Streptomyces venezuelae: one gene and its partner. The protein of the gene in region 2 interacts with the protein of the main gene of each other region in a pairwise test. Links are inferred from orthologs where the notes say so. Each region holds a gene or a part of one and is shown on either strand. Other genes may lie near its edges. The genes, in order: panC and DEJ49_RS06560.

The links.
Region 1: the proteins of DEJ49_RS06560 (region 2) and panC interact in binary tests that used the Escherichia coli proteins (3 or more experiments, as listed by UniProt). The link is inferred for Streptomyces venezuelae from one-to-one orthologs.

The regions. Positions count from the first base shown.
Region 1 is NZ_CP029191.1:4,512,144-4,527,379, reverse strand. The notes cover bases 5,877-8,875. They hold panC (pantoate--beta-alanine ligase), read right to left. Parts: upstream 7,882-8,875; coding sequence 6,871-7,881; downstream 5,877-6,870. Other genes in these bases: DEJ49_RS20485 (Rossmann-like and DUF2520 domain-containing protein), read right to left, coding at 7,878-8,798; DEJ49_RS20495 (L-aspartate oxidase), read right to left, coding at 5,877-6,815. In the rest of the region: DEJ49_RS20530 (amino-acid N-acetyltransferase), read right to left, coding at 232-783; DEJ49_RS20525 (BlaI/MecI/CopY family transcriptional regulator), read right to left, coding at 794-1,282; DEJ49_RS20520 (hypothetical protein), read right to left, coding at 1,504-1,683; DEJ49_RS20515 (hypothetical protein), read right to left, coding at 1,698-2,354; DEJ49_RS20510 (hypothetical protein), read right to left, coding at 2,978-3,178; DEJ49_RS20505 (type III pantothenate kinase), read right to left, coding at 3,293-4,099; nadC (carboxylating nicotinate-nucleotide diphosphorylase), read right to left, coding at 4,099-5,097; more of DEJ49_RS20495, read right to left, coding at 5,100-5,876; DEJ49_RS20480 (threonine aldolase family protein), read left to right, coding at 8,946-10,130; DEJ49_RS20475 (hypothetical protein), read right to left, coding at 10,087-10,314; DEJ49_RS20470 (DUF5937 family protein), read left to right, coding at 10,573-11,679; DEJ49_RS20465 (response regulator transcription factor), read right to left, coding at 11,676-12,347; DEJ49_RS20460 (sensor histidine kinase), read right to left, coding at 12,383-13,585; DEJ49_RS20455 (SAM-dependent methyltransferase), read left to right, coding at 13,692-14,723; DEJ49_RS20450 (NADH-quinone oxidoreductase subunit D), read right to left, coding at 14,688-15,236. UniProt on the Escherichia coli protein: Catalyzes the condensation of pantoate with beta-alanine in an ATP-dependent reaction via a pantoyl-adenylate intermediate.
Region 2 is NZ_CP029191.1:1,476,942-1,491,888, reverse strand. The notes cover bases 4,613-7,322. They hold DEJ49_RS06560 (NUDIX hydrolase), read right to left. Parts: upstream 6,381-7,322; coding sequence 5,844-6,380; downstream 4,613-5,843. Other genes in these bases: DEJ49_RS06550 (TetR family transcriptional regulator), read right to left, coding at 7,226-7,322; DEJ49_RS06555 (SDR family oxidoreductase), read right to left, coding at 6,459-7,229; DEJ49_RS06565 (YidH family protein), read right to left, coding at 5,404-5,796; DEJ49_RS06570 (DUF202 domain-containing protein), read right to left, coding at 5,075-5,407; DEJ49_RS06575 (NADP-dependent oxidoreductase), read left to right, coding at 4,613-4,840. Also shown: DEJ49_RS06600 (class I adenylate-forming enzyme family protein), read left to right, coding at 1-365; DEJ49_RS06595 (TetR/AcrR family transcriptional regulator), read left to right, coding at 387-983; DEJ49_RS06590 (acyl-CoA dehydrogenase family protein), read right to left, coding at 1,105-2,319; DEJ49_RS06585 (phosphotransferase family protein), read right to left, coding at 2,326-3,348; DEJ49_RS06580 (hypothetical protein), read right to left, coding at 3,476-3,772; more of DEJ49_RS06575, read left to right, coding at 3,905-4,612; more of DEJ49_RS06550, read right to left, coding at 7,323-7,882; DEJ49_RS06545 (DMT family transporter), read right to left, coding at 8,026-8,910; DEJ49_RS06540 (FAD-binding dehydrogenase), read left to right, coding at 9,135-10,790; DEJ49_RS06535 (hypothetical protein), read left to right, coding at 11,001-11,963; DEJ49_RS06530 (APC family permease), read left to right, coding at 12,044-13,609; DEJ49_RS06525 (gluconate:H+ symporter), read right to left, coding at 13,739-14,947.

The DNA of each region.
Region 1 (15,236 bases), 3.0 Mb from region 2 along the record:
GGATTTCCTTTCATCGATAACTGTGAGACCGGGCCGCAAGCCGCACGACACGCGCCGTCGATTCACCGGCCCCTGTTATATGCAGTACTGCAGTACGTCGGAAAGCAAACCGCTTTTGCTGGAAAAACACAAACCCCTGGGAGAGACCGGGTACCCCTAGAACCCTGGAAACGTGCGCGTTTCGGACATAGCCCACCTGGGCAGGGGACGGTCGGGAATACCGGGTGACGATCACAGATGCAGAAGCATCCGGCTGTTGCCCAAGGTGTTCGGTTTCACTCGTTCGAGGCCCAGGAACTCGGCGACGCCCTCGTCATAGGAACGCAGGAGCTCGCTGTAGACATCTCCGTCGACCGGAGTCTCGCCGATCTCCACGAAGCCGTGCTTCGCGAAGAAGTCGACTTCGAAGGTGAGACAGAAAACCTTGCGGACGCCGAGCCACCCGGCGGTCTGCAGCAACTTGCCCAACAGCTGATGCCCCACTCCGGCGCCCCTGACCTCGGGATTCACCGCGAGAGTGCGCACTTCGGCGAGGTCTTCCCACATGACGTGCAGAGCGCCGCAGCCGACCAACTCCGCGTTGTCGTCGCGTTCCGCCACCCAGAACTCCTGGATGTCCTCGTAAAGCGTCACCGTCGCTTTGTCCAGGAGGATCCGCTCGCGGACGTAGGAGTCGAGGAGGCGGCGGACGCCCGGCACATCGGAGGTTCGCGCCCTCCGGACGGAGACTGCTTTTGCGCTGAGTTCGCTGAGTTCGTTGCGTTCGGGGACCTCTGCTGGCATGAAGCGGACGCTATCGCTCTGCATCGCGCTCGACGGAGGCGGGGTTCTCGGGGGGTCGGGTGACTTCGGGGGGTTGGACGACTTCGGAGCGTTGCGCGACTTCGGGGCGTTGTGCGGGTTCGGAGCGTTGCGCGACTTCGGGGCCTTGGACGATACGCATCGCGTCGCTCAGCGCTTCCCGCTGTTCCGCCGACATCATGCCGAAGAAGGCGACGAGTGCGGCGGCGGGGTTGTCGCTCCGCGACCAGGCTTCGTTCATCAGTGCGGCTGCGTAGGCGGCACGAGTGGAGACCGCCTCATATCGATAGGCGCGGCCTTCCGCTTCGCGGCGCACCCAGCCCTTCTGATGGAGATTGTCCAAAACGGTCATCACGGTGGTGTACGCGATGGACCGTTCCTCCTGAAGGTCTTCCAGGACTTCTCGAACGGTCACGGGGCGGTTCCACTTCCACACCCGCGTCATGACTGAGTCTTCGAGTTCTCCCAATGGACGAGGCACAGCAGAACAATAGTGGGAGACGTCACTATTGGCGTGATGCGTGAGGGACGTGGCGTACGCCCAATTTCTGGAACTTCCGCAACAAAAAGGGCGTACGACTCGAAACGCGCGCGGGTCGTACGCCGGGGGCTGCCGCCGGGATGGGGTGTGGGGTGCTGCCGGGTGCTGCCTTGCGGGGCCGTGCTTGGCCTTGCGAGGCCGTGCGTGCCCGTGCCGGTGGGTCAGGCGCTGCCGGTCTTCGGGGTCTGCCGGACGGCTTCGGCGCGGGAGATCGCGGCGTCCACGGCCGCGTCCTCCTTGGCCTTGTTGGCGCCGCCCTGGGTCTTCACGATCGTCACGATGAGCCCCGTGAAGAACACGGCCATCACTACGGGGGGCACGAGCGCGGAAACGTAGTCCATGCCCTCCAGAGTAGCTAGCCCGCGACGAGCTGGTGCGGCGGGTCCGCGGGCGCGGCGGGCGCGGTGGGCCCTCCGGGTGCTCCGGGTGCCTCGGGCCGCCGTTTGGGCGGGAAGACCTCGGCGGGGGTGGGGACGGGGCGGGGTGGGGCGGGGGCGTGGGCGGGGCGCTCGGCGGGCTGCCGGGGTCCGGGGGCGGCGGCGACTTCGGTCCCCGCCCCGCCGGGGAGGGCGAGAAGGCGGGTGCGGGAGGCCGGGATGGGGAGGGGGGCCGGGGTGGCGGGGGCGGTCACGGGGACGGCTCGGCCCGCGAGGCGGGCGCGGACGGCTCGCTCGGCGATGACGCGGCTGCGGTCGAGCAGTGCGGCCGCGGTGGGGTTGCCGCGGAGGGCGCGCAGGGCGGCGAGGTCGTCAGGGGTCGGCTGGTAGCCGCCGCCCAGGACGTCGTCGAGGAGGGCGAGGTAGCCGGCGGCGGTGCCGGGCAGGGCGGCACGGTAGCGGGCGAGGTCGGCCACGAGAAAGGCGCGCAGCCTGGCGCCCTCGCGCACGGCTTCGTCGACCGATTCGGCGAGCCGGAGGCAGTCCTGGACGTCCTCGTCGCGGACGGGGCTGGGGTGCAGGGCGAGGCCCAGGGCGCGACGGAGCACTCGCAGCTCTTCCGCGCTGAAGGCCATGCCGCCCCGGGATCCGTATGGCGTGGGCATGGACTGACGATACGCGCCAATCGGACAAAATCCGCTTAACGCCAATTCGGGCGGGTCGCCTTGGGCGGGGTTCGCTTCGGGTCCGTCTGTGGGTGCGGGGCCGCGGGGGTATGTGCGTACTCGCCATCCCTACGCCCCGCCCGACATTCCCGACCGCCATGGCTGGCTCGGTGCTCCGTGCGCACATACCCCCACGTCCCCTCCGCGTCTCGTACGCGCCTGCGGTCCGGTAGGGGCGGGGGGCAACGACCACCGGGCCCACCGGATGCTGAGGCTCCGCACCCACCCTGCCGGTGGGCCACGACAGACACCCAACCCACCCCACGCCAGTGGGTACTGCGCCCCCACCCACCCCCACCCCCTGCCCCACCCGAGTGAGCACAGCTCCCCACCCACCCACCCGCCCCTACCCCCGCCGGACGTCGCGGGGCAAACGGGCGGGTGGGTGGGGAACATCCGCCGCGAAGCGGCGGGGGCGGTGCTCCTACCCGCACGGGGCGTCGCGGGGTGAACGGGTGGGTGGGTGGGAGTTATCCGCCGCGGAGCGGCGGGGCTGGGGCTCCTGCCCGAGCAGGGCGCCCCGCCCGGGAGGGTTAGTCCGCGCGGCGGCGGGCCAGGGCGTAGGCGACCGCGCCGATGCCGAGCGCGGCGACCGCCACGACGGCGAGCCAGGGGAGAACCCCCGCACCGGCCCCCGCGAGGGGGGACGGGGAGGGCGACGCCGCGTACGCCACCGGCGCGGAGCCGACAAGCACCGCCCCCAGCGCCACAACGCCCATCCACAGTCGTTTCACGTGCCTCATCCGCTCCAGCCCGCCCCACACCCACTCAAGTCCCCGTCCAGCGCAGACTCTTGCAGAAGCGGAGGCGTAGTGCACACAGGCCGAGCACCAATCGGCGGCAATCGGTCAACTACGGGCAACGTTCCGCTCGTAGACGAGCCGAAGCCCGATCAGCGTCAGCCACGGTTCGTGCTCGTCGATGACCGACGCCTCGCCGAGGACCATCGGCGCGAGACCACCCGTGGCGATGACCGTGACGTCGTCCGGGTCGCCGCCCGCGCCCGCCAGTTCGCGGGCCATCCGGTTCACGACCCCGTCGACCTGCCCCGCGAAGCCGTACAGGATGCCCGCCTGCATGGCCTCCACCGTGTTCTTGCCGATGACGCTGCGCGGCCGGGCGAGCTCGATCTTGCGGAGCTGGGCGCCTCGTACGCCGAGAGCCTCCACGGAGATCTCGATGCCGGGGGCGATGACCCCGCCCGCGTACTCCCCGCGCGCGGACACCGCGTCGAACGTCGTCGCCGTGCCGAAGTCGACGACGATCGCCGGTCCGCCGTACAGCTCGACCGCCGCCACCGCGTTGATGATGCGGTCGGCGCCGACCTCCTTGGGGTTGTCCATGAGGATCGGGACGCCGGTCTTGATGCCGGGCTCGACGAGGACGGCGGGCACGTCTCCGTAGTAGCGCCGCGTGACCTCGCGCAGTTCGTGCAGGACCGAGGGGACGGTCGAGCAGATGGCGATGCCGTCGATGCCGTCGCCGAGCTCGTCGCCGAGCAGCGGGTGCATGCCCATCAGGCCGTTGAGGAGCACGGCCAGTTCGTCGGCGGTGCGGCGCGCGTCCGTGGAGATGCGCCAGTGCTCGACGATGTCCTCGCCGTCGAACAGGCCGAGGACGGTGTGGGTGTTGCCCACGTCGATGGTGAGGAGCATCAGTCGCGCACCGCTTCTCGCAGGTCGAGTCCGATGTCGAGGATCGGGGACGAGTGGGTGAGGGCGCCCACCGCGAGGTAGTCGACGCCCGTCTCGGCGTACGCGCGGGCGTTCTCCAGGGTGAGGCGGCCCGAGGACTCCAGGAACGCGCGGCCGTCCACGAGGGCGACGGCCTCCGCCGTCTCGCCGGGCGTGAAGTTGTCCAGGAGGATCAGGTCGGCGCCCGCGTCGACGACCTCGCGCAGCTGGTGGAGCGTGTCGACCTCGACCTCGATCGGCACCTCGGGGAACTGCTCGCGTACCGCCTTGAAGGCCTGCGCCACGCCGCCCGCGGCGACCACGTGGTTGTCCTTGACCAGGGCCGCGTCGGCGAGCGACATCCGGTGGTTCACGCCGCCGCCCATGCGGACCGCGTACTTCTCCAGGGCGCGGTAGCCCGGCGTGGTCTTGCGGGTGTCGCGGACCTTCGCCTTCGTGCCGTCCAGGGCGTCCGCCCACGCGCGCGTGGCGGTCGCGATGCCGGAGAGGCGGCACAGGATGTTCAGCGCGCTGCGCTCGGCGGTGAGCAGGTCACGGGTGCGGGTGGTGACGCTGAGCAGGACGTCGCCGGCCGCGACGCGGTCACCGTCCTCGACGTGCCGCTCGACCTCGAACTCCTCCTCGCACACCACGGAGATGATGGCTTCGGCGACCCGCAGGCCCGCGACGGTGCCCGCCTCGCGCGCCGCGAAGTCGGCGGTGGCGACGGCGTCCTCGGGGATGGTGGCGGCCGTGGTGACGTCGACACCGCCGGCCAGGTCCTCCTCGATGGCCATGTGCGCGATGTCCTCGATCTGCACGGGATCGAGCCCTGCCTCGGTCAGGAGCTGTACGAGCGCGGGGTCGAGGCCGCACTCCATGGGGTCGTAGGCGTCGTCACCGCCGCAGCCGCAGGCGTCGCCGCAGCCACCGCCTGCGGCTGAGGGGGCGGCGAGGGGGAGGTCGTCGGGGGTGCTCACGGTCACTGCTCCTGGGGACTGGGACGGGTCGGAGGGAAGTCGTGGGTCTCGGTCGTGTGCGCCGCCAGCGTCCTGTCCGGATTGAGGCGTACGACGATGTGGCGCCGCCAGGCCGCGTCGTCGCGGTCGGCGTGGTCCTCGCGCCAGTGGCAGCCGCGGGTCTCCTCACGGCGCTGGGCGGCGGCCACCAGGACGCGGGCGACGCACAGGAGGTTGGTGGTCTCCCAGGTGTCGACGCCGGGCTCGGCCGTCTTGCCGTGCTCCGCGAGCGCGCCCGCGGCCTCGGCGTGGACGCGGGCCAGCTGCGCGGCGGTCTCGGTGAGGGAGGCGGCGGAGCGGAGAACTCCGGCGCCTTCGCTCATGACGCGCTGGATGGTGAAGCGGGCCTCGGCCGGGAGAAGGGGGTGCGTCGGGGTCCCGGGCGGGGTGACGGGCACCGGCACGCGCGCGTGGAGGGTGTTTTCCGCGTGGCGGGCCACGATGTCGTCGGCGATGCGCTCGGCGTAGACGAGGCCTTCGAGGAGGGAGTTGGAGGCGAGGCGGTTGGCGCCGTGCACGCCGGTGCAGGCGACCTCCCCGCAGGCGTAGAGCCCCGGAACGGTGGTGCGGCCGTGCCGGTCGGTGCGGACGCCTCCGGAGGCGTAGTGCGCGGCCGGGGCGATGGGGATGGGCTCGGTGACGGGGTCGATGCCGTGCGCGCGGCAGGCGGCGAGGATCGTCGGGAAGCGGTTCTCCCACATGTCGGCGCCGAAGTGCCTGGCGTCGAGGAACATGTGGTCGGTGCCTTTTTCCTGCATGCGGCGCGTGATGCCCTTGGCGACGATGTCGCGGGGCGCCAGCTCGGCCAGCTCGTGCTGTCCGACCATGAAGCGCACACCGTCGGCGTCCACGAGGTGCGCGCCCTCACCCCGGACGGCCTCGGAGACCAGCGGCTGCTGGCCCTCGGCGTCGGTGCCGAGGAACAGCACCGTGGGGTGGAACTGCACGAATTCGAGGTCGGAGACCTCCGCGCCCGCGCGCAGGGCGAGCGCGACGCCGTCGCCCGTGGAGACGGACGGGTTGGTGGTCGCGGAGAAGACCTGGCCCATGCCGCCGGTGGCGAGGACGACCGCGGGGGCGTGGACGGCGCCCACGCCGTCGTGCTGGCCCTCCCCCATGACGTGCAGGGAGACACCGGCGGTGTGGCCGTCGGCGTCGGTGAGGAGGTCGAGGACCAGCGCGTTCTCGATCGTCGGTATGCCGCGCGCGCGGACCGCCTCGACGAGGGCGCGGGAGATCTCCGCGCCGGTCGCGTCGCCGCCCGCGTGCGCGATGCGGCGCCGGTGGTGGCCGCCCTCGCGGGCCAGCTCGATGGCGCCTTCGGAGTCCTTGTCGAAGTGGGCGCCGGTCTCGATGAGGCGGCGTACGGCACCGGGGCCCTCGGTGACGAGGGTGCGCACGGCCTCCTCGTCGCAGAGGCCCGCGCCCGCGACGAGCGTGTCGTCCAGGTGCTCTTCGGGTGTGTCGCCCTCGCCGATCGCCGCGGCGACGCCGCCCTGCGCCCAGCGGGTGGAGCCCGCGTCCAGGCGGGCCTTGGTCACCACGACCGTCCTGAGTCCCGCGGCCGCGCCGCGCAGGGCGGCCGTCAGCCCGGCCACTCCCGAGCCGACGACCACGATGTCGGCGTCGAGGGACCAGCCGGGGGCGGGCGCGTGCAGCCGTATGCCGGTGGCGCTCATGCGGGGACTCCGTTCGCGTGGACGGCTGCCGCGGCCGGGCCTGTGCGGTGCGCGCTCATACGGAGGCTCCGAACGTCAGCGGGATGTTGTCGATGAGGCGCGTCGAGCCGACCCGGGCGGCCACGGCGAGGACGGCCTCGCCGCGGTGGCCGGGGCGGACCTCGGTGAAGTCGGCGGGGTCCACCAACGCCACGTAGTCCAGCTCCAGCGGGGGGACCAGGCGGGCGGCCTCGTCGAGGACGAGGCGGGCCGCGGTGACGACGGCGGCGGGGCCGCCGGTCGCGGAGGGCTCCGCGGACTCCGCCACGGCGTGCGCGTCGGCCGCCGCGCGGGACTCGCCGATCTCGCTCAGGGCGACGGCACGCGCGCGTGAGGCGGGGGCGCTGGCGGCCCGTGCGCGCAGGGCCTCCTGGGCGGCGTGCCGGTCGCGTCCCGCGAAGAGGGCCTGGGAGAGGGCGAGGGCGGTGCGCCGCTCCTCCGGGGCGAGGTAGCGGTTGCGGCTGGAGAGGGCCAGGCCGTCGTCCTCACGGACGGTGGGGACGCCGACGATCTCCACGGGGAAGTTCAGGTCGCGGACCATGCGGCGGATCAGGGCGAGCTGCTGGGCGTCCTTCTGCCCGAAGAGGGCCACATCGGGCGCGGTGAGGTGCAGCAGCTTGGCGACGACGGTGAGCATGCCGTCGAAGTGCCCGGGGCGGGTGGCGCCTTCGAGGACGGTGCCCATGGGTCCCGCGCCGACGCGGACCTGGGGTTCGCCGCCCGGGTAGACCTCGTCCACGGAGGGCGCGAACACGATGTCCGCCCCGGCCTGTTCGGCGATCTTGATGTCGGCGTCGAGGGTGCGCGGGTAGCGGTCGAGGTCCTCGCCGGCGCCGAACTGGAGCGGGTTCACGAAGACCGTGACGACGACCTCGCCCTCGGGTCCCGCGACGCGGCGGGCGGCGCGGACCAGGGAGGCGTGCCCGTCGTGCAGGGCGCCCATGGTCATGACGACGGCGCGGCGGCCCGCACGCGCGCGCGTGCGGAGCGACTCGGCGGTGTGCAGGAGCGTGGTGCGCGTACTCATCGGCTCCCCCCTTCGGCTCCGTTGGAGAGCACTCCGAGGAGGTCCTCGGCGAGCTCGGGCTTGAGCAGGCCGTGGGCGAGGGCGCGGTCGGCGGTGGCGCGGGCCATCGCGAGGTAGCCCGCGACGGTCTGCGGGGCGTGCTTGCGCAACTCGGCGACGTGGGCGGCGACGGTGCCCGCGTCCCCGCGCGCGACGGGTCCGGTGAGCGCCGCGTCGCCCGAGCGGAGGGCGTTGTCCAGGGCGGCGCCGAGCAGCGGGCCGAGCATGCGGTCCGGGGCCGCGACGCCCGCGTCGCGCAGCAGATCCATGGACTCGGCGACCAGTGTGACCAGGTGGTTCGCGCCCAGGGCGAGGGCCGCGTGGTAGAGCGGGCGGTTCTCCTCGGCGATCCACTCGGGCTCGCCGCCCATCTCGATGACCAGGGCTTCCGCGGCGAGCCGCAGCTCCTCGGGGGCGGTCACCCCGAAGGAGCATCCCGCGAGGCGCTGGACGTCGACGGCGGTGCCGGTGAAGGTCATGGCGGGGTGCAGTGCGAGCGGCAGGGCTCCGGCGCGCAGGGCGGGTTCGAGTACCTGTGTGCCGTACCGCCCGGAGGTGTGGACGAGCAGCTGGCCGGGGCGCACGGCGCCGGTCTCGGCGAGGCCCTCGACGAGGCCGGGGAGCGCGTCGTCGGGGACGGTCAGGAGCACCAGGTCGGCGCGTTCGAGCACCTCGGCGGGCGGGACGAGGGGGACGTCGGGGAGCAGCGCGGCGGCCCGTCGCACCGACGTGTCGGACACGCCGGAAGCGGCCACGGGACGGTGGCCCGCGAGCTGCAGCGACGCGGCAAGCGCGGGTCCCACCCGGCCCGCTCCCACGACTCCCACGGTGAGCCTCGCGGGGCGGTCCCGCGGGTCTGGCTGATGCGATGCGTTCACGCGGCGGCGCCTTCCGTTCCAGTCCGCTCGGGGTACCGGACGATTTCTCGTCATGTTAACGCGATTGGTTGGCGCCGCGTCTTCGGCTGTCCACAGGCTGTGGTTATTCATATGACCGGTGAGCGGAGAACGGGTCATGCTCGGAGGATGCCCTCTGAAAGCGCAGTAGAAGAGCAGCCGGACTCGCGGGAGACGCCGGACGCGGACGAGATCCGGGCGGCCCGCCGCCGCGCCGCCGCCGTGGGCGCCGCCCGGACCTTGCACCGTTCCGTCCTGCACGTCCCGCTCACCGAGCGCCTGTCGGCGCTGGCCGCCGCGGCTCCCGACGTGGTCGGCCCCGAGGACCCCACCGACGTGTACGGCAACGCCGTCGTCGCCACCCTGGAGGGCGAGGTCGCCCGGCTGCTCGGCAAGGAGGACGCCGCGTTCTTCCCGACCGGCACGATGGCGCAGCAGGTCGCGCTGCGCTGCTGGGCGGCCCGTACGGGGAACGCGACCGTGGCGCTCCATCCCAGGGCACACCCCGAGGTGCATGAAGGGTCCGCGTTCTCCGTGGTCAGCGGGTTGCGGACGGTGCATCCGACGGACCAGCCGCGGCTGCCCGAGGCGGACGAAGTACGGTACTTCGAGGAGCCTTTCGGGACGCTGATGCTCGAACTTCCGCTCCGGGACGCCGGTTTCGTCCTGCCGCGGTGGGAGGAGCTGGAGGCGGTCGTGGCGGCGGCCCGCGAGAGGGACGCGGTCGTGCACTTCGACGGCGCCCGGCTCTGGGAGTGCACACCGCATTTCGGCCGGAGCCTCGCGGAGATCGCCGGTCTCGCCGACTCCGTGTACGTGTCGTTCTACAAGTCCCTGGAGGGGCTGAGCGGCGCCGCGCTGGCCGGCCCACGCACGCTCGTCGAGGAAGCGAGGGTGTGGCGCCACCGCTACGGAGGGCAGCTGTTCCAGCAGTTCCCCGTCGCGGTGTCGGCGCTCCTCGGCCTGAAGCACACGCTGCCCCGGCTGCCGGAGTACGTCGCCCACGCGCGCGTGGTCGCCGACGCGCTGCACGAGGGGTTCGCGGCCGCGGGCGTGCCCTGGTCGCGCGTGCACCCGGAGCGCCCGCACACCCACCAGTTCCAGGTGTGGCTTCCGTACGCCTCCGACGTACTGGACGAGGCCTGTCTCGGGCAGGCGGAGGAGACCGGCACGCTGCTCTTCGGGCGCTGGTTCCCGGACGGGCCGCCCGGCCTCTCGGTCACGGAGGTCACCGTGACCGAGGAAGGCCTCAAGTGGACGGCCCATGGCGTCAGGGAAGCGGTCGCGGAGTTCGTACGAAGGATCCCCGCGTGAGGCGGGCCAGGGCGGCGCGGACCCGGCCGCGTGCGGGGCGTTCGGCCACGACCGCGCGGAAGCGGCCGTAGTCGCGGACTTCACGGACCGCCTGCCAGTCGTGCTGTCCGGGGGCGGGCGGGGTCGGTCCGCCGTGCTGCGCGGCGCGGTAGGAGTCGAGGAGGAACTGCTGGGTGACGCTCATGACGGATACCTCTCGGAATAAATAGTACTTAACGGACATCGATGGGCCGGTCGTGCCCTGCTCGGTCGTCGACGGTGACGGGTGGGTCGACGGGTGGGGTCGAGGGTGGGTGTCGGGGGCCGGTCACGGCGGCGCTGCCGTGCCTCCTGCTTCCCGATGACCACAAGCCTGCTCCTGCCGCCCCGTCCGCGTCGCGTCGATTGACGGCGCTCGTCAATCGACGGCCGCGCTGTCAGTGCGGAGGTGCACCATGGGGCCATGAGCGTGAGCATCGACATCAGCGGCCTTGCCCAGGAGCGGATCCACGTCGTGCCCTCGCCCCTGTCCGAACTCGGCATGTCGCTGCACGCCCTGTCCGAGCCGGGCCACCACCCGGGGCTGCAGGGCTGGGTGACGGCCGTGTCCACGCGCCTGGACCCCTGCCTCGCGGACCGCCTCTGCGAGGCCGACTTCCTGTGGCGCACGACGTTCTCCGACGTCTTCGCGCCCTTCGCGGGACTGCCGGGGCGGAGCGCGCTGCCGGGGGCCACGCTCGCCGAGGAGCTCGACCAGCTGGACAAGCTGAGCGACGAGCAGTTCGTGGACGCGGCCCTGGAGTTCACCTGCCAGTCGACGTACGCGGAGCCGGACCGCAGGCTCCTCGCCGACCCCGCCGTGCAGCGGCGCGCGCTGGACCTCGCCGCCGCGCGCGGCCCGCACCAGGTGCGGTTCACCAAGCGGCTCCTGGAGGATCCGCCGGTCGTCCGCGCGTGGTTCCGCACGCTCATGGAGGACTGCGACGAGGCCTTCTTCGCCGACACCTGGGCCCGCGTGCACCACCAACTGGCCGCGGACGCCCGGCACAAGACCGAGCTGCTGCGGCGCAAGGGGCTCGCGGAGGCCCTGAAGGCCATCTCCGGAGCGGTCTCCCTGGACGAGAGCGGTCAGGTCATCACCGTGGACAAGATGTCCGACGGCCGGACCACCACCGGCTCCGGCGGCCTGACGATCGTCCCGACGAGCCTCGGCTGGCCGCACCTGTGGGTGCTGCACCGCAAGGGCTGGCAGGCGTCGATCACGTACCCGATCAGCGCTCCCGGCCTCACCTCACCGCCCACCGTGGAGCAGCTGACCCGCCGCATGTCCGCGCTCGCCCACCCGGTGCGGATGCGCCTGTGCCGCCACCTCGCGCGCGGGGCGTACACCACGAGCGAGCTGGCCGACGCGCACGGCATGACGGCGCCGGAGATATCCCGGCACCTGAGCGTCCTGAAGAAGGCGGACCTGATCACCACGCGCCGCAGGGGGCGCTATGTCCAGCACCAGCTGGACATCAGCGTCGTGTCCCGCCTGGGCAGCGACTTCATCGAGGGCGTGCTGCGCTAGGAAGCGCCCCCGGCCCGCACGAGCCCCGTCTCGTACGCGAGGACCACCACCTGCACCCGGTCCCGCAGGTCCAGCTTGGTCAGGATGCGTCCGACGTGCGTCTTCACGGTCGCCTCCGACAGGACGAGCCGCGCCGCGATCTCGCCGTTCGACAGGCCCTGCGCGACCAGGATCATGACCTCGCGCTCGCGGTCCGTGAGGCGCTCCAGGTGCTTGTGCTGCGGCTGCCCGCCGGCGTTCGGCAGCATCGGCGCGAAGCGGTCCAGGAGCCGCCTCGTCGTGGACGGCGCGACCACCGCGTCACCGCTGTGCACGGACCGGATCGCGGCGAGCAGCTCCCCCGGGGGCACGTCCTTGAGCATGAAGCCGGACGCGCCGGCCTTCAGCCCCGAGAAGGCGTACTCGTCGAGGTCGAACGTGGTCAGGATCAGGACCTTCGGCGGGTTGGCGTCCTGGCAGATGCGCCGGGTCGTCTCCACGCCGTCGAGCTTCGGCATGCGGACGTCCATCAGCACCACGTCGACCTCGGTCCCGCGCAGCACCTCCAGCGCCTCCACGCCGTCGCCCGCCTCCGCGACGACATCCATGTCCGGCTGGGCGGCGAGCACCATCCGGAACCCGGTGCGCAGCAGCACCTGGTCGTCGACGAGCATCACGCGGATCGACATCAAGGGTCCTTCCGAAGGGCTGTGGGGTGGTGTGCTCAGTGTGCGGGTTTCAGCGGCAGCAGCGCACTGATCCGGAACCCGCCGCCGGGACGGGGCCCCGCGTCGAGCGTGCCGCCGACCATGCCGACCCGCTCGCGCATGCCGATCAGGCCGTGCCCGCTGCCGTCGGCCCCGCCGTCCTCGTACAGCTCGTGCGGGGCGCCCTTGCCGTCGTCCTCGACCAGCAGCCCGAGGCCGTCGTCGAAGTAGACCAGACGCACGCTCGCCCCGGCGTTCTCACCGCCGTGCTTGCGGGTGTTGGTGAGGGCCTCCTGCACGATGCGGTACGCGGTGAGCTCGACGCCGCTGGGCAGGGGGCGCGGGGTGCCCTCCACCTTGTAGTCGACGGGCAGGCCCGCCGTACGGACCTGCTCGATGAGGTCGTCGAGCTGCTCGACGTCCGGCTGCGGGACGTACTCGCCGCTCTCCTCGGGCTCCCCGGTGCGCAGCACCCCGAGCAGCCTGCGCATCTCCGCGAGCGCCTGGCGGCCGGTGCCCGAGATGGTCTCCAGGGCCTTCTTCGCCTGGTCGGGGGCGGTGTCCATGACGTACGCGGCGCCGTCGGCCTGGACCACCATCACGGAGACGTTGTGCGCCACGACGTCGTGCAGCTCGCGGGCGATCCGGGCCCGCTCGGCCGCCACCGCGACCTTCGCCTGCGCCTCGCGCTCCTTCTCCAGGCGGTCGGCGCGCTCCTCCAGCTGTGCGAAGTAGGCGCGGCGGGTGCGGATGGAGTCGCCGAGGACCCAGGCGAGCGCGAAGGGCACGATCTGGAACATCGTGAGCAGGACGAGCCCGACGGTGTCGGTGTTCTCCGTGGGCCAGCGCATCATCGACAGCGGGGCCGCGCACAACCCGCCGACCAGCGCGAACCGCGAGGCCCAGCGCGCTCCGTCGGCCGCCGCGGTGTAGACGATCACCAGCATCGCGAAGTTCGCGGGCATCGTCCCCACGTCGAAGACGAGCTGGAGGAAACCGAGGACCGCGGCGAGCACCAGCATCTTCTCGGTGGCGCGGCGGCGCAGCGTCATCACCAGGGCGAACCCGAGGGCGATGGGGATCGACAGGGCCTGCGGCTCGCGCCCTGCCCCCTCGGCCATGGACACCAGACCGATCCCGGAGATCCCGAGCAGGACGAAGGCCCAGAAGCCGTCGACCCATGTCGGGTGTCTGCGGAGGAAGTCATAGAGGCGCTGCACGTAACCCAGCGTAGGCAGGCCATCGGCGCCCTTGGGTCAACCGAAGGTCCGATCCGTAGCAGGTACATGTACTCCCCAAGGTGGAGGCCCGCTTAGCCTGCGGGCTGTGACGAACGACAAGGAAGTGCTACGGACGACCGCGCCGCGCGGCTGGCGCGAGGCCACGGAGACGGCTCTGTACGGCCCTCAGGGCTTCTATCGCCGCCCCGAGGGCCCGGCGGGCCACTTCCGCACGTCCGTGCACGCCTCGCCCCTCTACGCGGGCGCCGTGGCCCGTCTGCTGACCCGCCTGGACACGGCACTCGGTCACCCGCACGAGATGGCCTTCGTGGACATGGGGGCGGGCCGCGGCGAGCTCACCGCGGCCGTCCTCGCCGCGCTCCCCCCGGATGTGGCGGCACGCGTGCGTGCGTACGCCGTGGAGCTCGCGGAGCGCCCGGCGGACCTCGACCCGCGCATCGAGTGGCGGAGCACTCCGCCGGCCGGAGTCACGGGCCTGCTGTTCGCCAACGAGTGGCTGGACAACGTCCCCGTGGACGTCGTCGAGGTGGCCGCCGACGGCGTGCCGCGCCGCGTGCTCGTGGACGAGGAGGGCAGCGAGACGCCGGGCGACCCCGTGGCGGGGCCGGACGCGGAGTGGCTGGCGCGCTGGTGGCCCCTCGACGCCGAGCCCGGCCTGCGCGCGGAGATCGGGCGCCCCAGGGACGAGGCGTGGGCGGCCGCCACCGCGACCCTGACGCGCGGCCTCGCGGTCGCCGTCGACTACGCCCACACCCGGGACACCCGGCCGCCCTTCGGGACGCTGACGGGCTTCAGGGAGGGCCGCGAGACGGCCCCCGTGCCCGACGGCAGCCGCGACATCACGGCACATGTGGCGCTGGACGCCTGCGCGGCGGACGGCGCCGCGCTGCTCACCCAGCGGGCGGCGCTCGGCGCGCTGGGCGTGAGCGGCGGCCGTCCGCCCCTGACGCTCGCCTCCACCGACCCGACGGCGTACGTACGGGCCCTCACGCGCGCGGGAGAGGCCGCCGAGCTCACCGCGCCCGGCGGACTCGGCGACTTCGGCTGGCTGCTGCAGCCTGTCGATGTCGCCCTGAGCGCCCTACTTGTCGATGTCGCCGACCACGAAGAACAGTGACCCCAGGATCGCCACCATGTCCGCGACCAGCTGCCCCGGAAGCAGCTCGGTCAGCGCCTGGATGTTGTTGTACGAGGCCGAGCGCAGCTTGAGGCGGTACGGGGTCTTCTCGCCCTTGCTGACGAGGTAGTAGCCGTTGATGCCGAGAGGGTTCTCCGTCCACGCGTACGTGTGGCCCTCCGGCGCCTTCAGGACCTTCGGCAGGCGCTGGTTGACCGGCCCCTGCGGGAGCTCGGCGAGCCGGTCCAGGCAGGCGTCCGCGAGGGCCAGCGCGTTGTGGGTCTGCTCCAGGAGGCACTCGAAGCGGGCCAGACAGTCGCCCTCCTCGCGCGTGACGACCTTCAGCGTGTCCTGGAGCTCGCCGTACGCCAGGTACGGCTCGTCGCGGCGCAGGTCGAAGTCGACTCCGGAGGCGCGGGCGATGGGGCCGCTCACTCCGTAGGCGTGTACCGCCTCCGGACTGAGGACGCCGACGCCGCGCGTACGGCCCCGGAAGATCTCGTTGCCGAGCAC
Region 2 (14,947 bases):
ACATCGGGTTCATGGACCCGGCGGGCTGGCTCTACGTCGTCGACCGCAAGAAGGACATGATCAACGCGTCCGGCTTCAAGGTGTGGCCCCGCGAGGTCGAGGACGTCCTCTACACCCACCCCGCCGTCCGCGAGGCGGCCGTCGTCGGTGTCCCCGACAGCTACCGGGGCGAGACGGTGAAGGCGTACGTCAGCCTGCGTCCCGGCAGCGACACCGGACCCGAGGACCTGACCGCGTACTGCAAGGAACGGCTCGCCGCGTACAAGTATCCGCGCGAGGTCGAGGTACTGGAGGAGTTGCCGAAGACGACAAGTGGGAAGATCCTCCGGCGGGAACTGCGTTCCCGCCCGACCGACAGCAAGTGACGCGAAAGGCAGGTGGCGGCAGTGGCCAGAACGACGGACGGTGACGGGACGCCCGTCCCGCAGCGACTCCTCGCCGCCGCCACCAGGCTCTTCGCCGACCAGGGCTACGACCGGACGTCGGTCCAGGAGATCGTGGAGGCGGCCGGGGTCACCAAGGGCGCGCTCTACCACTACTTCGGCTCCAAGGACGACCTGCTCCACGAGGTCTACGCCCGGCTGCTCCGCGTCCAGCAGGAGCGGCTCGACGCCATCGCCGACGCGGACGCGCCGGTCGCCGACCGGGTCCGCGACGCGGCGGCGGACGTCGTGGTCAGCACGATCGACAACCTCGACGACGCGTCGATCTTCTTCCGCTCCATGCACCACCTCGGCCCGGAGAAGAACAAGCAGGTCCGGGCGGAGCGGCGCCGCTACCACGAACGTTTCCGGGCCCTGATCGAGGAGGGCCAGGAATCGGGCGTCTTCTCCAAGGCCACCCCCGCGGACCTGGTGGTGGACTACCACTTCGGCTCCGTCCACCACCTGTCCACGTGGTACCGCCCGGAGGGCCCGCTCTCCCCTCAACAGGTGGCGGACCACTTGGCCGACCTCCTCCTGAGGGCCCTGCGGGCCCCCTGAGGGGCGCGGGGAACTGCGCGAGCGGCCCCGCCGGGCCGCACCCGCCGTAGGACCTGCCGCGGCAGACGCGACCGCGCCCCGGTGGGGGCTGAGCGCGCAGTTCCCCGCGCCCCTGAGGTCGCTACACGTACCGCTTGAGTTCGCGGCGGGCCAGCGATCGCAGATGAACCTCGTCCGGGCCGTCCGCCAAGCGCAGCGTCCGCGCCGCGGCCCACAGTTCGGCGAGCGGGAAGTCCTGGCTGACGCCGCCCGCCCCGTGCAGCTGCACCGCGCGGTCGAGGATGTCCACCACCGCGCGCGGCGTCGCGATCTTGATGGACTGGATCTCCGTGTGCGCGCCCTTGTTGCCGACCGTGTCCATCAGCCACGCCGTCTTCAGGACAAGGAGGCGCAGCTGCTCGACGGCGACGCGCGCGTCCGCGATCCACTCCTGCACGACGCCCTGCTGGGCGAGCGGCTTCCCGAACGCCGTACGCGACACGGCACGCCGGCACATCAGCTCGATGGCACGCTCCGCCATGCCGATCAGCCGCATGCAGTGGTGGATGCGGCCAGGACCGAGCCGCGCCTGCGCGATGGCGAAGCCGCCGCCCTCCTCGCCGATCAGGTTCGACACGGGGACGCGGACGCGGTCGAAGACGACCTCGGCGTGACCGCCGTGGTAGTGGTCCTCGTACCCGTACACCCGCATGGCGCGCCGGACTTCGAGCCCGGGGGTGTCGCGCGGGACGAGCACCATCGACTGCTGGCGGCGGATGTCGGCGCCCTCGGGGTCGGTCTTGCCCATCACGATGAAGATCTTGCAGTCGGGGTTCATGGCCCCGGAGATGTACCACTTGCGGCCGCTGATGACGTAGTCGTCGCCATCGCGCTCGATGTGCGTCGTGATGTTCGTGGCGTCGGAGGAGGCGACGTCCGGCTCGGTCATCGCGAACGCCGAGCGGATCTCCCCGGCGAGCAGCGGCTCCAGCCACTGCTTCCGCTGCGCCCCGCTGCCGAACTGCGCGAGCACCTCCATGTTGCCGGTGTCGGGCGCGGCGCAGTTCAACGCGGTGGGCGCCAACTGTGGCGATCGACCGGTGATCTCGGCGAGCGGTGCGTACTGGAGGTTGGTGAGTCCGGCACCGTGCTCGGCATCGGGCAGGAACAGATTCCACAGCCCCTGCCGACGCGCCTCGGCCTTCAACTCCTCCACCACGGCGGGGGTGTCCCACGGCGAGGCGAGCGCGGCGCGCTGCTCGTCGGCGACGGCCTCAGCGGGGTAGACGTGGTCGTCCATGAAGGCGAGCAGCTTGCCGCGCAGTTCCTCGGTACGCGCGTCGTATGCGAAGTCCACGGCGGCTCAGCCTTCCTGGAGGGTCGTCAGACCGTGCTGGATGAAGACGGGCACGAGCTCGCCGATCCGGTCGAAGCCCGCACCGACCGTCTGGCCCAGCGTGTAGCGGTAGTGGATGCCCTCCAGGATCACGGCGAGCTTGAACCACGCGAACGCCGTGTACCAGGAGACGGCCGACACGTCGCGCCCCGAGCGCGCGGCGTACCGCTCGATCAGCTCGGCCGGGTCCGGGTGGCCGGGCGCGCCCGCGGTGGTGCTGACGGGGGAGTCGGGCACCTCCAGCTTCGCGCTGTACATCACGAGCAGGCCCAGGTCCGTGAGGGGATCGCCGAGCGTGGACATCTCCCAGTCGAGGATGGCCTTGATCCGGTCGTCGTCGCCTATGAGGACGTTGTCCAGGCGGTAGTCGCCGTGGATGACGGTGGGCGCGGGGGAGTCGGGGAGCGAGCGGCCGAGCGCCGCGTGCAGCTCGTCGATGCCGGCGAGCTCGCGGTTGCGGGACGCGTCGAGCTGCTTGCCCCAGCGGCGCAGCTGCCGGTCGAGGAAGCCCTCGGGCCGCCCGAAGTCGCCGAGCCCGACGGCCGCCGGGTCGACGGCGTGCAGGTCGACGAGGGTGTCGACAAGACCGAGCACCGCGTCACGGGTGCGCTCGGGGCCGAGCGGCGCGAGCTCCTCGGCGGTGCGGTACGGGGTTCCGTCCACGAACTCCATGACGTAGAACGGCGACCCGATGACGGCTTCGTCCTCGCAGAGCAGCACCGGCGCGGGCACCGGCACGTCCGTCGGGTGCAGCGCTGCGATCACCCGGTGCTCGCGCTTCATGTCGTGCGCGGTGGCGAGGACGTGGCCCAGCGGGGGGCGCCGGACCACCCAGCGCGCGGTGCCGTCGGTGACGGCGTACGTGAGGTTGGACCGGCCGCCCTCGATGAGCCGGGCGGAGAGCGGGCCGCCGACCAGGCCGGGCCGCTCGCGGTCGAGGTGGCCGCGCAATTGGTCGAGGTCGAGGCCCGGCGGATGGTCTGAGCTCATCTTCGCTCCTGATCGGCATGGTGGTGGCGTGCCACTGCTTGCTGGCTGCCCTACATGATGCCGACCAGTCGGTATGCCGTCCAGAGGCTACCGCGCCCCGTCGTGGGGCGCGGGCCGGGCGGAGCTCTCAGTGGTCGTCCCAGTGCCCGTCGTGCGACGCGTGCCGGTGGCCGTCGTGCAGATAGTCGACGTGGTCGCCGTGCGTCACGGAGTCGTGGCCGCAGCCGTCCCCGTGCTGGTGGTCGTGGCCCTGGTGGGCGGTGTGGCCGGTCGGGTCGCACTCGTCGTAGTGGTCGGTGTGCAGACGGTGCATGTGGCCGTCGTGCGCGTAGTCGACGTGGTCGCCGTGCGGCACCTCGGGGTGGCCGCAGGCCGGGCCATGGACGTGGTCGTGCACGGGGTGTTCGTGGTGGAGGGTGGTCATGACGCGCACCTTCTCGGGCTCCGGGGGAGGGTTGACCCTCTCAGGCTAGCCCCCAATGCCCGCTTATTTCCCATATGCGATCCTTGTCAGCCTCGACGATGTTTCTCCCGACCTCCGCGAAGGCGACCCCTCATGAAGGCGATCAGTTACCGCAGCTACGGCGGGCCCGAAGTCCTCGAGTACGGAGAGGTGCGCGACCCCAAGGTCGGCCCCGACTCCGTCCTGGTGAAGGTCCGCGCCGCCGCAGTCAACCCCGTCGACTGGAAGTGCAGGGAAGGGCACCTCGACAGCCTCCTGGACCCGGTCTTCCCCGTGATCCCCGGCTGGGACGTCTCCGGCGTGGTGGTCCAACCGGGCGCCGCGGCACCGGAGTTCGCGGTGGGGGACGAGGTCATCGGCTACGTACGCGAGGACTTCCTCTCCCGCGGCACGTTCGCCGAGTACGTCGCCGCGCCGATCCGCACCTTGGCCCGCAAGCCGCGCAACCTCACGTTCGAGGAGGCCGCGGGCCTCCCGCTCGCCGGCCTGACCGCGTACCAGGTCGTCAACCAGGCCCTCGAGGTCACCGAGGGCGACGTCGTGCTCTTGCACGCGGCGGCGGGCGGCGTCGGCTCGATCGCCGTGCAGCTGGCCCGGCACGCGGGCGCCCGCGTCATCGGCACCGCGAGCGAACGCAACCACGACTACCTGCGCGAGCTGGGCGCCGAGCCGGTCACCTACGGAGAAGGCCTGGTGGACCGGGTCCGCGGACTCGCCCCGGAGGGCGTCGACGCGGCGTTCGACACGGTGGGCGGCGACACGCTGAAGGCGTCCGCGGAGCTCCTCTCACCGGGCGGCCGCCTTGCGTCCATCGCGGACGGCGGGGTGATCGGCCTGGGCGGCCACTACTGCTTCGTACGCCCCGTCGCCGAGGACCTCCAACGCCTCTCCGAACTCGCCGAACAGGACGTCGTGACCGTCCACGTCGACAAGACGTTCCCGCTGGAACAGGCGGCGGAGGCACACCGCCTGAGCGAGGAGGGCCGGACCAGAGGCAAGATCGTGGTCACGGTGGAGTGGGGCGACTGACGCGCCCACACCGCCCGAACAGCCCGCTCCGGGAGTTGGAGCCGGCCCGCACCCGCGCACGAGACGGGAGGGGACGCGGGGGTATGTGCGCACGGAGCACCGAGCACACGGAGGCACCCGGAAACATCGGACCCCGCCGCAGGGATGGCGAGTACGCACATACCCCCGCGGCCCCGCACCCACAACCGAACCCGAGGCGCCCCAGCCGCACCTAAAACCAACCCCGAAGCGCCCTCAGAGCAGCATCACCACCGCACACACCGCCAGCGCCACCGTGCACAGCGCAGCGACCCGCGCCGCCCGCAGCGACATCGTCCGCGGCCGGGCCACGGTCAGCGTGACCATCCGGCGGTGGGCCACCACCAGGAACCCGAGCCAGAGCAGCAGGCACAGCGCACACGCGAGTACCCCGAACGCCGTGGCCCCGTCGTGCAGGACCGCGCGGGCGCCGAGCACCGCCGCCACCGTGCACGACAGAGTCGTACGCCGCCACGCCAGACGGGTGCGCTCCGGCTGAAGACCGGGGTCACGGACCCGCGCGGACCCCCGCCCCGCCCCCTCCGTCACCCCTCCCACCCGAACAGCACGACCACCACCATGGCGACCGCGACCACCGCGACGGCCAGGCTCAGCACCGTCGGAAAGCGGCTGGACGGCAGATCCTCGCCGCGCCGCATGGCCCGCTCGCAGCGCACCCAGTGGTTGACGGCGCGCAGCGAGCAGAGGACACCCGAGGCGAGCAGCGCGAGCGCGAGCCCGATCCGCCACCCCCAGCGCAGATCCGGCAGGAACTGGTCCACGGCGAAGCCGCCGCCGATCAGCGCGAGCGCGGTGCGCAGCCACGCCAGGAAGGTGCGCTCGTTGGCGAGGGAGAAGCGGTAGTCGGGGGTGTCGCCGTCCTCGCGAATCCGCTCGGGCGCGAACCACAGCTTCAGGCTCTGTACGAAATAGCTCACGGCCGCACCATAGGCCGTGTTGATCAAGCCCCGTCGAACCCCGTCGGTCACACCGCGCGGAAGGCCCTCAGCCGGTGGTAGGCGTCGAGCCCGTCCGGCACCCACTCCCACTCGTCGAGCCGCCGCGCCAGTTCGTCCTCCGTGACGAAGGCGTGCCAGGCGACCTCCTCGGCCTGCGGCCGCACGGGCAGCTCGCAGCGGACTTCGTAGAGGTAGGACCACCAGGACTTCCCGGCGCCGTCGTCGTACAGGAACTTGAACAGCGGGGTGGGCCGCGGCAGTCCACGCACGCCGAGCTCCTCCTCCGCCTCGCGCAGCGCCGCGTCGTCGTAGGACTCCCCGGCTCCGACCACGCCGCCGACGAACATGTCGTACAGCGAGGGGAAGACGAGCTTGGTCGGGGTGCGGCGGTGCACGAAGACGCGCCCCTCGGCGTCGCGCGCCAGGATGAACGTGCAACGGTGGCGCAGCCCGCGCGCGTACGCCTCACCGCGCGGGGCCGAGCCGACCACCTCGTCGTGCTCGTCGACGATGCTGATCATCTCTTCACGGGGGTCGGGCGCGGGCCCGCTGCCGACAGTCATGCACCCCATCCAACCCCACCCCCATCCAACCTCGCCCCCACCCGACCCCACACCGCCGAGCCAGGCCCGCCGCCCCGATCACTGCCCCATGACGTACTTCACCGTCGGCCCCGCCGTCCAGCCGCCGTCGACGGCGAGCTCGGCGCCCGTGACGTAGGAGGCGGCGTCGGAGAGGAGGAAGACCATGGCGCCCGCGATCTCGTGCGGCTCGCCGACCCGGCCCATCGGGGTGTTGGGGTAGTTGCCCTCGCCCTTCTCGATGCCGACCTGGGCGGTCATCGGGGTGTACGTCATGCCGGGGTGGACGGAGTTGACGCGGATGCGGGCCGTGCCGAGCTCCACCGCGCCGATCTTGGTGAGGCCGCGCACGCCCCACTTGGACGCGCCGTAGCCCGCGGTGAGGGCGAGGCCCATCAGGCCGGCGGCGGACGAGATGTTCACGATGGAGCCGCCCCCGGCCTCCTTCATGGCGGGCACGACGGTCTTCATGCCGATGAAGACGCCGGTGAGGTTGATGTCGAGGACCTTGCGGAAGTGCTCGACGGACTCCGACTCCAGGAACTGGCCGGTGGATATCCCGGCGTTGTTCACCAGGCCGTGCACGCCGCCGAACTCGGTGACGGCCAGGTCGACGACGCGCTGCCAGTCCTCCTCCGACGTCACGTCGTGGTGCGCGAACCGGGCGCGCTCGCCGAGCTCGGCGGCGGTGGCCTCGCCCTCGTCGGCGAGGACGTCGGTGAGGACGACGTTGGCGCCCGCCACGACGGCCTGGCGGGCGGCCTCCGCGCCGAGGCCGCGCGCGGCGCCGGTGATGATGACGGTGCGGCCGGTGAGGTCGTGCTGGCTCATGAGGGGTCTCCAGGGGTGGGGGTGGGATACGGGGCCCGCAGCAGCGCTGCGGTGGTGGCGACGAGGTCGGCCAGGAAGACGTCCTCGCCGGTCAGGGGGGTGGCGCCGACCAGGTACTGGCGCGCGCGGTCGCCCAGCGCGGCGCCGACCAGCGTGAGCGCGAGGTCGAGCCGTTCCAGCCGGATCGGCTCGGGCAGGCCGGGGGCGAGGTCGACGAGGCAGTCCTCGATCCGCCCGATCAGCGTCCAGTAGACGGTGCCGTCGAGGGTGGGATGCGGGGTACGGGTGCGGACGCCGCTCTCGTGGCTGAGCTGGGCGGAGATCCGCAGACAGCGGCGCCCGCGCTCGGTGCGGAGCTCGGTGGCCTCGGTGCGGACGAGGGCGGTGAGGAGTCCGTGCAGACCGATGTCGTCGCCCGCGCGGGCGAGCTCGTCGGCGAGGACCTGCTCGGTGCGGTGCTGGCGGGCGGCCATCACGGCGTCGAGGAGCCCGGCGCGGGAGCCGAAGTGGTACTGCACGGCGGAGGGGTTGCTCTGCCCCGCGATCCGCACGATGTCCCGCAGCTGGGCCCCGTCGACGCCCTGCGCGGCGAACACCTCTTCCCCGGCACGGATGAGCTTCTCCCGGGTCTCGGGACCTGAAGTTCTGGCCATGGACCGATACTAATGCTGCCCATTATTAAAAAGCGAGCGAAACGGGATCTGTGGTCGCAGCCCGTCAGGCAGGTGTTTCGACCCGTCCGGCGTTCGAGGACGAGCCGGGCGAAGCCGGCGATCGACGGTGCCTCGGTCGGAGGTCAGCCCCTCACGCTGACGGAGAGGACCCGGTCAGCCCCCGGCAAGGCAGGGTGCAACCCCAGCAGCACGACCCCCACCACGATCGCCGCGAGCCCCGCCGCCTCCCAGGCGAGCGCCCCCGTGTCCGCGCGCAGCCGGTCGCCGAGGAAGCCGACGCCGCACGCGATGCCGGCCAGCGGCTGCGTGGCCGTCAGCGCGGGCAGCGACATCCGCAGCGGCGCCGTCTCGAACGCGCTCTGCACGAGGACGAGGCCCACCACGCCGAGCACGAGCACCCCGTACGGCTGCCACCCGCCGAACAGCTCCCCGAACCCGCCCTCGGAGAACCGCTCCCCGCTGACCCGCGTCAACGCGTCCTGCACCCCGTACAGCAGCCCGGCCGCGACCGCGAGCAGCACGGGCGCGGCGCGGAGGCGGGACTTCTTCGCGTACGCCGTCAGGAGCAGCGCACCGCCGACCATCACGCCGACGATCAGCCAGTGCCGCGCCGGATCGGTCACCGCCTCGCCGCCCCGCGGCTCGCCGGCCACGATGAACGCCGTGACGCCGCCCGCGAGCAGCGCGAGCCCCGCCCAGCCCTGGCGGCCCAGTGGCTGCTTCGTCCGGCAGCGGGAGAGGCCGAGGGCGAAGAGCAGGTTCGTGGCGAGGAGCGGCTCGACGAGTGAGATCTCCCCGCGCCCGAGGGCGACCGCGCCGAGGGCCATGCCGCACACCATCAGGCCGATCCCGGCGAGCCACCGCGGCACCCGCACCAGGTCGAGGAGCAACCGCGGCGAGAGGAAGTCGCCCAGCGGGGCGTGGCGCGCCGCGTCCTGCTGGAGGACGAAGCCGAAGCCGAGGCAGCAGGCGGCGCCGACGGCGAGGACGAGAACCAGGACCGACACGTCACGCACCAGACAGACGAAGCGGAGGGGGCAGGGGATCAGGCCGACGATAGCCGCCCCCCGCACCCGGCGCGCCCTCTCGCTTGACGAACTCCCTCGCCCTGTCGGTTGACGTCCGTCACTCCGCTATCCAGGATCTGACCTGAGCGCGAGATGACCCACCAGTAACGTTGCGGGCCCACTCCGGACCCGGTCCGGGACCCCTGTCGAGGAGGACGACCTCAATGGCGTACGACGCAGATGTGATCGTGATCGGGGCAGGGCTCGCCGGACTCGCGGCGACCGCGGAGCTCGTCGACGCGGGCCGCCGGGTCATCCTCGTCGACCAGGAGCCCGAGCACGCGATCGGCGGTCAGGCGCACTGGTCCTTCGGCGGTCTGTTCTTCGTCGACTCGCCCGAGCAGCGGCGAATGCGGATCAAGGACTCGCACGCGCTCGCGCTCCAGGACTGGATGGGGACGGCGGCGTTCGACCGTCCGGAGGACCACTGGCCGCGCAAGTGGGCGGAGGCGTACGTCGACTTCGCAGCCGGCGAGAAGCGGTCCTGGCTGCACGGGCAGGGCGTGCGGTTCTTCCCCGTCGTCGGCTGGGCGGAGCGCGGCGGTTACGACGCGCAGGGCCACGGCAACTCGGTGCCCCGTTTCCACATCACCTGGGGCACGGGCCCGGGGCTGCTCGCGCCGTTCGTGCGCCGGGTGCGGGCCGGGGTCGCGCGCGGCCTGGTCCAGCTGCGGTTCCGGCACCGCGTCACGGGTCTCACGCGGAGCGCGGGCAGCGTCGACACGGTCTCCGGCGAGGTGCTCGAACCGTCGGCCGTCGAGCGGGGCGAGGCCAGCAGCCGCGTGGTGACCGGCGACTTCGAGTTCCGGGCCCAGGCGGTGATCGTCACCTCCGGCGGCATCGGCGGCAACCACGACCTCGTCCGCGCCAACTGGCCCGAGCGGCTCGGCACCCCGCCCCAGAAGATGATCTCCGGCGTCCCCGCCCACGTGGACGGCAGGATGCTCGGCATCGCCGAGGACGCGGGCGCGCACCTGATCAACCGCGACCGCATGTGGCACTACACCGAGGGCATCCAGAACTGGAACCCCATCTGGGACCGGCACGGCATCCGCATCCTGCCGGGCCCCTCCTCGCTCTGGCTGGACGCGCGCGGCGACCGGCTGCCCGTGCCGCTGTTCCCCGGATTCGACACGCTCGGCACCCTCGAACACATCATGAGGACCGGGCACGACTACACGTGGTTCGTGCTCAACCAGCGCATCATCGGCAAGGAGTTCACCCTCAGCGGTTCCGAGCAGAACCCCGACCTGACGGGCAAGTCCGTGCGCGGCGTCATCGACCGGGCGCGCTCCGAAGTGCCCGGCCCCGTCAAGGCGTTCATGGACCACGGCGTCGACTTCGTCGTGGAGAAGGACCTGGGCGCCCTCGTGCGCGGCATGAACGCCCTCACCGAGAAGCCCCTCATCGACGAGGACAGCCTGCGCCGCACCATCGCCGCCCGCGACCGCGAGATCGCCAACCCCTTCACCAAGGACCTCCAGGTGACGGCCATCCGCGGCGCCCGCAAGTTCCTCGGCGACCGGCTCATCCGCGCCGCCGCCCCGCACCGCATCCTCGACCCCAAGGCGGGCCCGCTCGTCGCCGTCCGCCTCAACATCCTCACCCGCAAGACCCTCGGCGGTCTGGAGACCGACCTGTCCTCGCGCGTCCTGACCGAGGGCGGCCAGCCGCTCCCGGGTGTGTACGCGGCCGGGGAGGCCGCCGGATTCGGCGGCGGGGGAGTGCACGGCTACCGCTCGCTCGAAGGGACCTTCCTCGGCGGCTGCCTCTTCTCGGGCCGCACGGCGGGCCGCGCCGCCGCCCGCGCGGTGAAGTGAGCGCGGTCCGAGTGTGCGTCGAGCGTGGATCCAGTGTTTCTCCAGTGCGGGGTGGTAAGAGAGTTCGCCCAGGTGGCGGGTGAAGTCTGCACATTCTGAGATGAGTTGGTGAAGGCGCTGAGACCACCGGGCCTTGACGTGGAGCAGTGCCTACCGCTTTGCTGTGCGTGATCATCCGTACGCAAGCCGCCTCGGGGAGGACGTCCCGCGGTGCCACCACCCCCGCCCCCACTGGGCCGCTCCCGCAAGAAGGCCGCCGGGCACGCCTTCGACGCCGCACTCGACGACGCCGAACTCGTCGCCGCGCGCGCGGCCTTGGCGCAGGGCCGCTGGACCGAGGTCCGCGCGCTGCTCGCCGCCACCGGCGACGACTGGGACCGCAGGGGACACCGCGTCGACGTCCTCGCACAGGAGCCCACCACCACCGCGTGGGCGCGCGACTGGCGGCTCGCCGAGCCCGAGAGCCACGACGCCGAGGTGCTGCTCGCCTTCGCCGCCGTGCACAAGGCGCTGCGCGGGAAGGAACGTTCGGGCAAGGTGCGCGAGCGGTGCCGCGAGGCCGCTGCCCGCGTGCCCGCCGACCCCACCCCGTGGCTCGCGCTGCTCATCCTCGAACGCGCGCTGGGCCACGAGGAGGACGTCGTGCGCCTCTTCGACGAGATCAGGCACCGCCACCCCGAACACCACCACGCCCACCACCTGATGGTGGCCCGCCTCGCCGAGCGGCGCCCCGGCGCGGGCCAGGACCCGATGCACGAGGTGTACGACTTCGCGTCCTGGGCCGCCGAGCAGGCCCCCGCCGACTCGCCGCTCGCCGTCCTGCCCGTCGTCGCGCACGCCGAGCGGTACCGCGTCCTCGCCCACGCGGGCCTCGAATCCGCCGACCCCGCCGCGTCCGGGCACTGGGTCGGGCGCCGCGCCCGCGGCGTCATGAAAGCCGCCTTCGACTGGTGGCTGGAGTGGGAGACGCCCGACGAACCGGGCCACCCCCGCTGCCACGTCGACCTCAACTTCCTTGCCCACGCGAAGTCCTGCGAGGGCAGGGCGGCCGAAGCCGCCGCGCTCTTCCACCGCATCGGACGGCACGCGACCCCGGCCCCCTGGTCGTACCCGGACCGGGATCCGTACGCGGCGTTCACCGCCGCACGGGCCGCCGCGTTCGGCTCGGCCTGAAGCCTGAAGCCTGAACCTGAAGCTTGCAGTCTGAAGCACTCACCGAACCTCTGAAGAACCTCCGAAAGGACCACCGCGCCATGGCGACGGGAAGTTCGAGCCCGAGCGGCACAAGATCCACCGGCGACCCAGCGGGCGCCACCGGGATCAGTACGTACAAGGGAGAGGAGCAGGCGCTCCGCGCGGGCCGGCTCGGCACCGCGGGCCTGCTGCTCTCCGTGCTCGCCGCGACCGGGCCCCTGATGGTCGTCGCCGGCGTCATGCCCACCACGTACGGCGTGATGGGCATCGTCGGACAGCCGCTCCTCTTCCTCATCCTCGGCGTCGTCCTCGCCCTCTTCAGCCTCGGGTACGCCGAGATGAGCCGCCACGTGCACAACGCCGGCGCGTTCTACGCGTACATATCCCGCGGCCTCGGCGGCACCGCGGGCGCGGGCGCCGCGCTGGTCGCGCTCGTCGCCTACAGCGCCCTGCAGGCGGGCCTGTACGGGCTGCTCGGCTTCGAGGTGTCCGGGCTGCTCCAGACGTACTTCGAGGTCGAGGTCGCCTGGTGGATCCCGGCGCTGGTCACCGTGGCCCTCGTGGGCGTCCTGGCCTGGATGAAGATCGACCTCAACGCGCGCGTGCTCGGCGTGCTGCTCCTCATCGAGGTGGCGCTCGTCGTCATCTTCGACATCGCCGCCGTCGTCGACCCGGCCAAGGAAGGCCTGTCGCTGCACGCGTTCAACCCGGACACGCTCACCGGCGCGGGCGTGGCCACCTCGCTCTGCTTCTGCATCGCGGCCTTCACCGGCTTCGAGCAGGCCCCCGTGTACGCGGAGGAGACCAGCCGCCCGCAGGTCGTCGTCGCCCGGGTGATGTTCTTCGCCGTCGGCTTCGTCGCCGTCTTCTTCGCGCTCAGCTCCTGGGCGCTGACGGTCGCGGCGGGCCCCTCCGGCATCGTCCCCGCCGCACAGGAACAGAGCGCGGGGCTGCTCTTCGGCCTCACCGAGTCCCGGCTCGGCGGCACCTTCACCGACGTGCTCCACGTCCTCTTCGTGACCGGCATGTTCGCGGCGATCCTCAGCTTCCACAACGTCGTCGCGCGGTACGCGTTCGCGATGGGCCGCGAGGGCCTGCTGCCCGCCGCGTTCGGCCGCACGAACACGTCCACGGGCGCGCCGGGCACGGGCTCGCTGCTCCAGACCGTCGTGTCCGTCGTGGTCGTGATCGGCTTCGCCCTCGCCGACGACGGCAAGGCGGGCGACCCGACCGCCCCCGTCCTGCACCTGTTCACGTGGGGCGGCAACATCGGCGCGCTCGGCGTGATCCTGCTGATGGCCACGGCGTCCGTCGCCGTCATCGTCTTCTTCGCCCGCAGGGGCGCGGCCCGCGCCCAGGCCTGGCGCATCGCGGCCTCCGCGCTCGCCGCGGTCGGCCTCCTGGTCATCGCCGGCTACACCGTCAAGGACTTCGACGTCCTGGTCGGCGCGGGCCCCGACTCCACCCTGAGCTGGGCGCTTCCAGGGATCATCTTCCTGGCGGCGGTGATCGGCGTCGTCTACGGGGCGATCCTGCGGGCCAGGAACCCGGAGGCCCACGCGAGGATCGGACTGGGCAACGAGGCGTTCCAGCTGGAGAAGGCGTCTTCCTCGCCGGGGGCGTAAGGGTCCCACGGGGCTCGGTCGATCACCGGCTCCGCCGAGTTCGTCCTCAATCGCCGGACGGGCTCAATGATCTGCGGCCGCGCTGGAATCTCCAGCGCGGCCGCAGTCGTTCCGGTGGTCCCAGGCGTGCTAAATGATCAGGGACAGCAGCAGCACCAGGCCGCCCGCCACCACGGAGATGATCGTCTCCATGACGGACCAGGTCTTGATCGTCTGCCCGACGTCCAGGCCGAAGTACTCCTTGACCAGCCAGAACCCCGCATCGTTCACGTGCGAGAAGAACAGCGAGCCCGCACCGATGGCGAGGACCAGCAGGGCCGTGTGCGAGGTCGACATGTCCGCGGCCAGCGGAGCCACCAGGCCCGCCGCCGAGATCGTCGCCACCGTCGCGGAACCCGTCGCGAGCCGGATCGCCACCGCGATCAGCCAGGCCAGGAGCAGCGCCGGGATCGACCAGTCCTTGGAGAAGTCCAGGATCATCTGGCCCACGCCCACGTCGATGAGCGTCTGCTTGAAGCCGCCGCCCGCGCCCACGATCATCAGGACGCCCGCGATCGGGGCGAGCGACTTCTCGACGGTCGTCGAGAGCCGGTCCTTCGTGAACCCGGCCGCGCGGCCCAGCGTGAACATGCCCACGATCACCGCGGCGAGCAGCGCGATCAGCGGCGACCCGATGACATCGAAGACCCGCTGCACGGTGGCCTCGGGGTCGTCGATCACGATGTCCACCAGCGCCTTGGCCAGCATCAGGACGACGGGCAGCAGCACGGTGGCCACCGTCGCGCCGAAGCCGGGTCGCTTCTCCAGGTCCTCCGAGGGACGCTGCGGGATCATCTTCTCGGGGGCGGGGACGTCCACCCAGCGCGCCGCGACCTTCGAGAACAGCGGCCCGGCGATGACCACCGTCGGGATGGCGACGAGGACACCGAGCGCGAGCGTGACACCGAGGTTGGCCTTGACCGCGTCGATCGCGACGAGCGGACCGGGGTGCGGCGGGATGAGCCCGTGCATCACGGACAGACCGGCGAGGGCCGGGATGCCGATCCGCATCAGCGAGTAGTTGCCGCGCTTGGCGACCATCAGGACGACCGGGATCAGCAGCACGATGCCGACCTCGAAGAAGAGCGGCAGGCCGATGACGGAGGCGATGAGCACCATCGCCCACGGCATGGCGCGCCCGCCCGCCTTCGCGAGGATCGTGTCGACGATCTGGTCGGCGCCCCCGGAGTCCGCGAGCAGCTTGCCGAGGATCGCGCCGAGCGCGATGAGCACGCCCACGCCCGCGACCGTCGAGCCGAGCCCGGCGGTGAAGCTGGCGATGGCCTTGTCGAGCGGGGC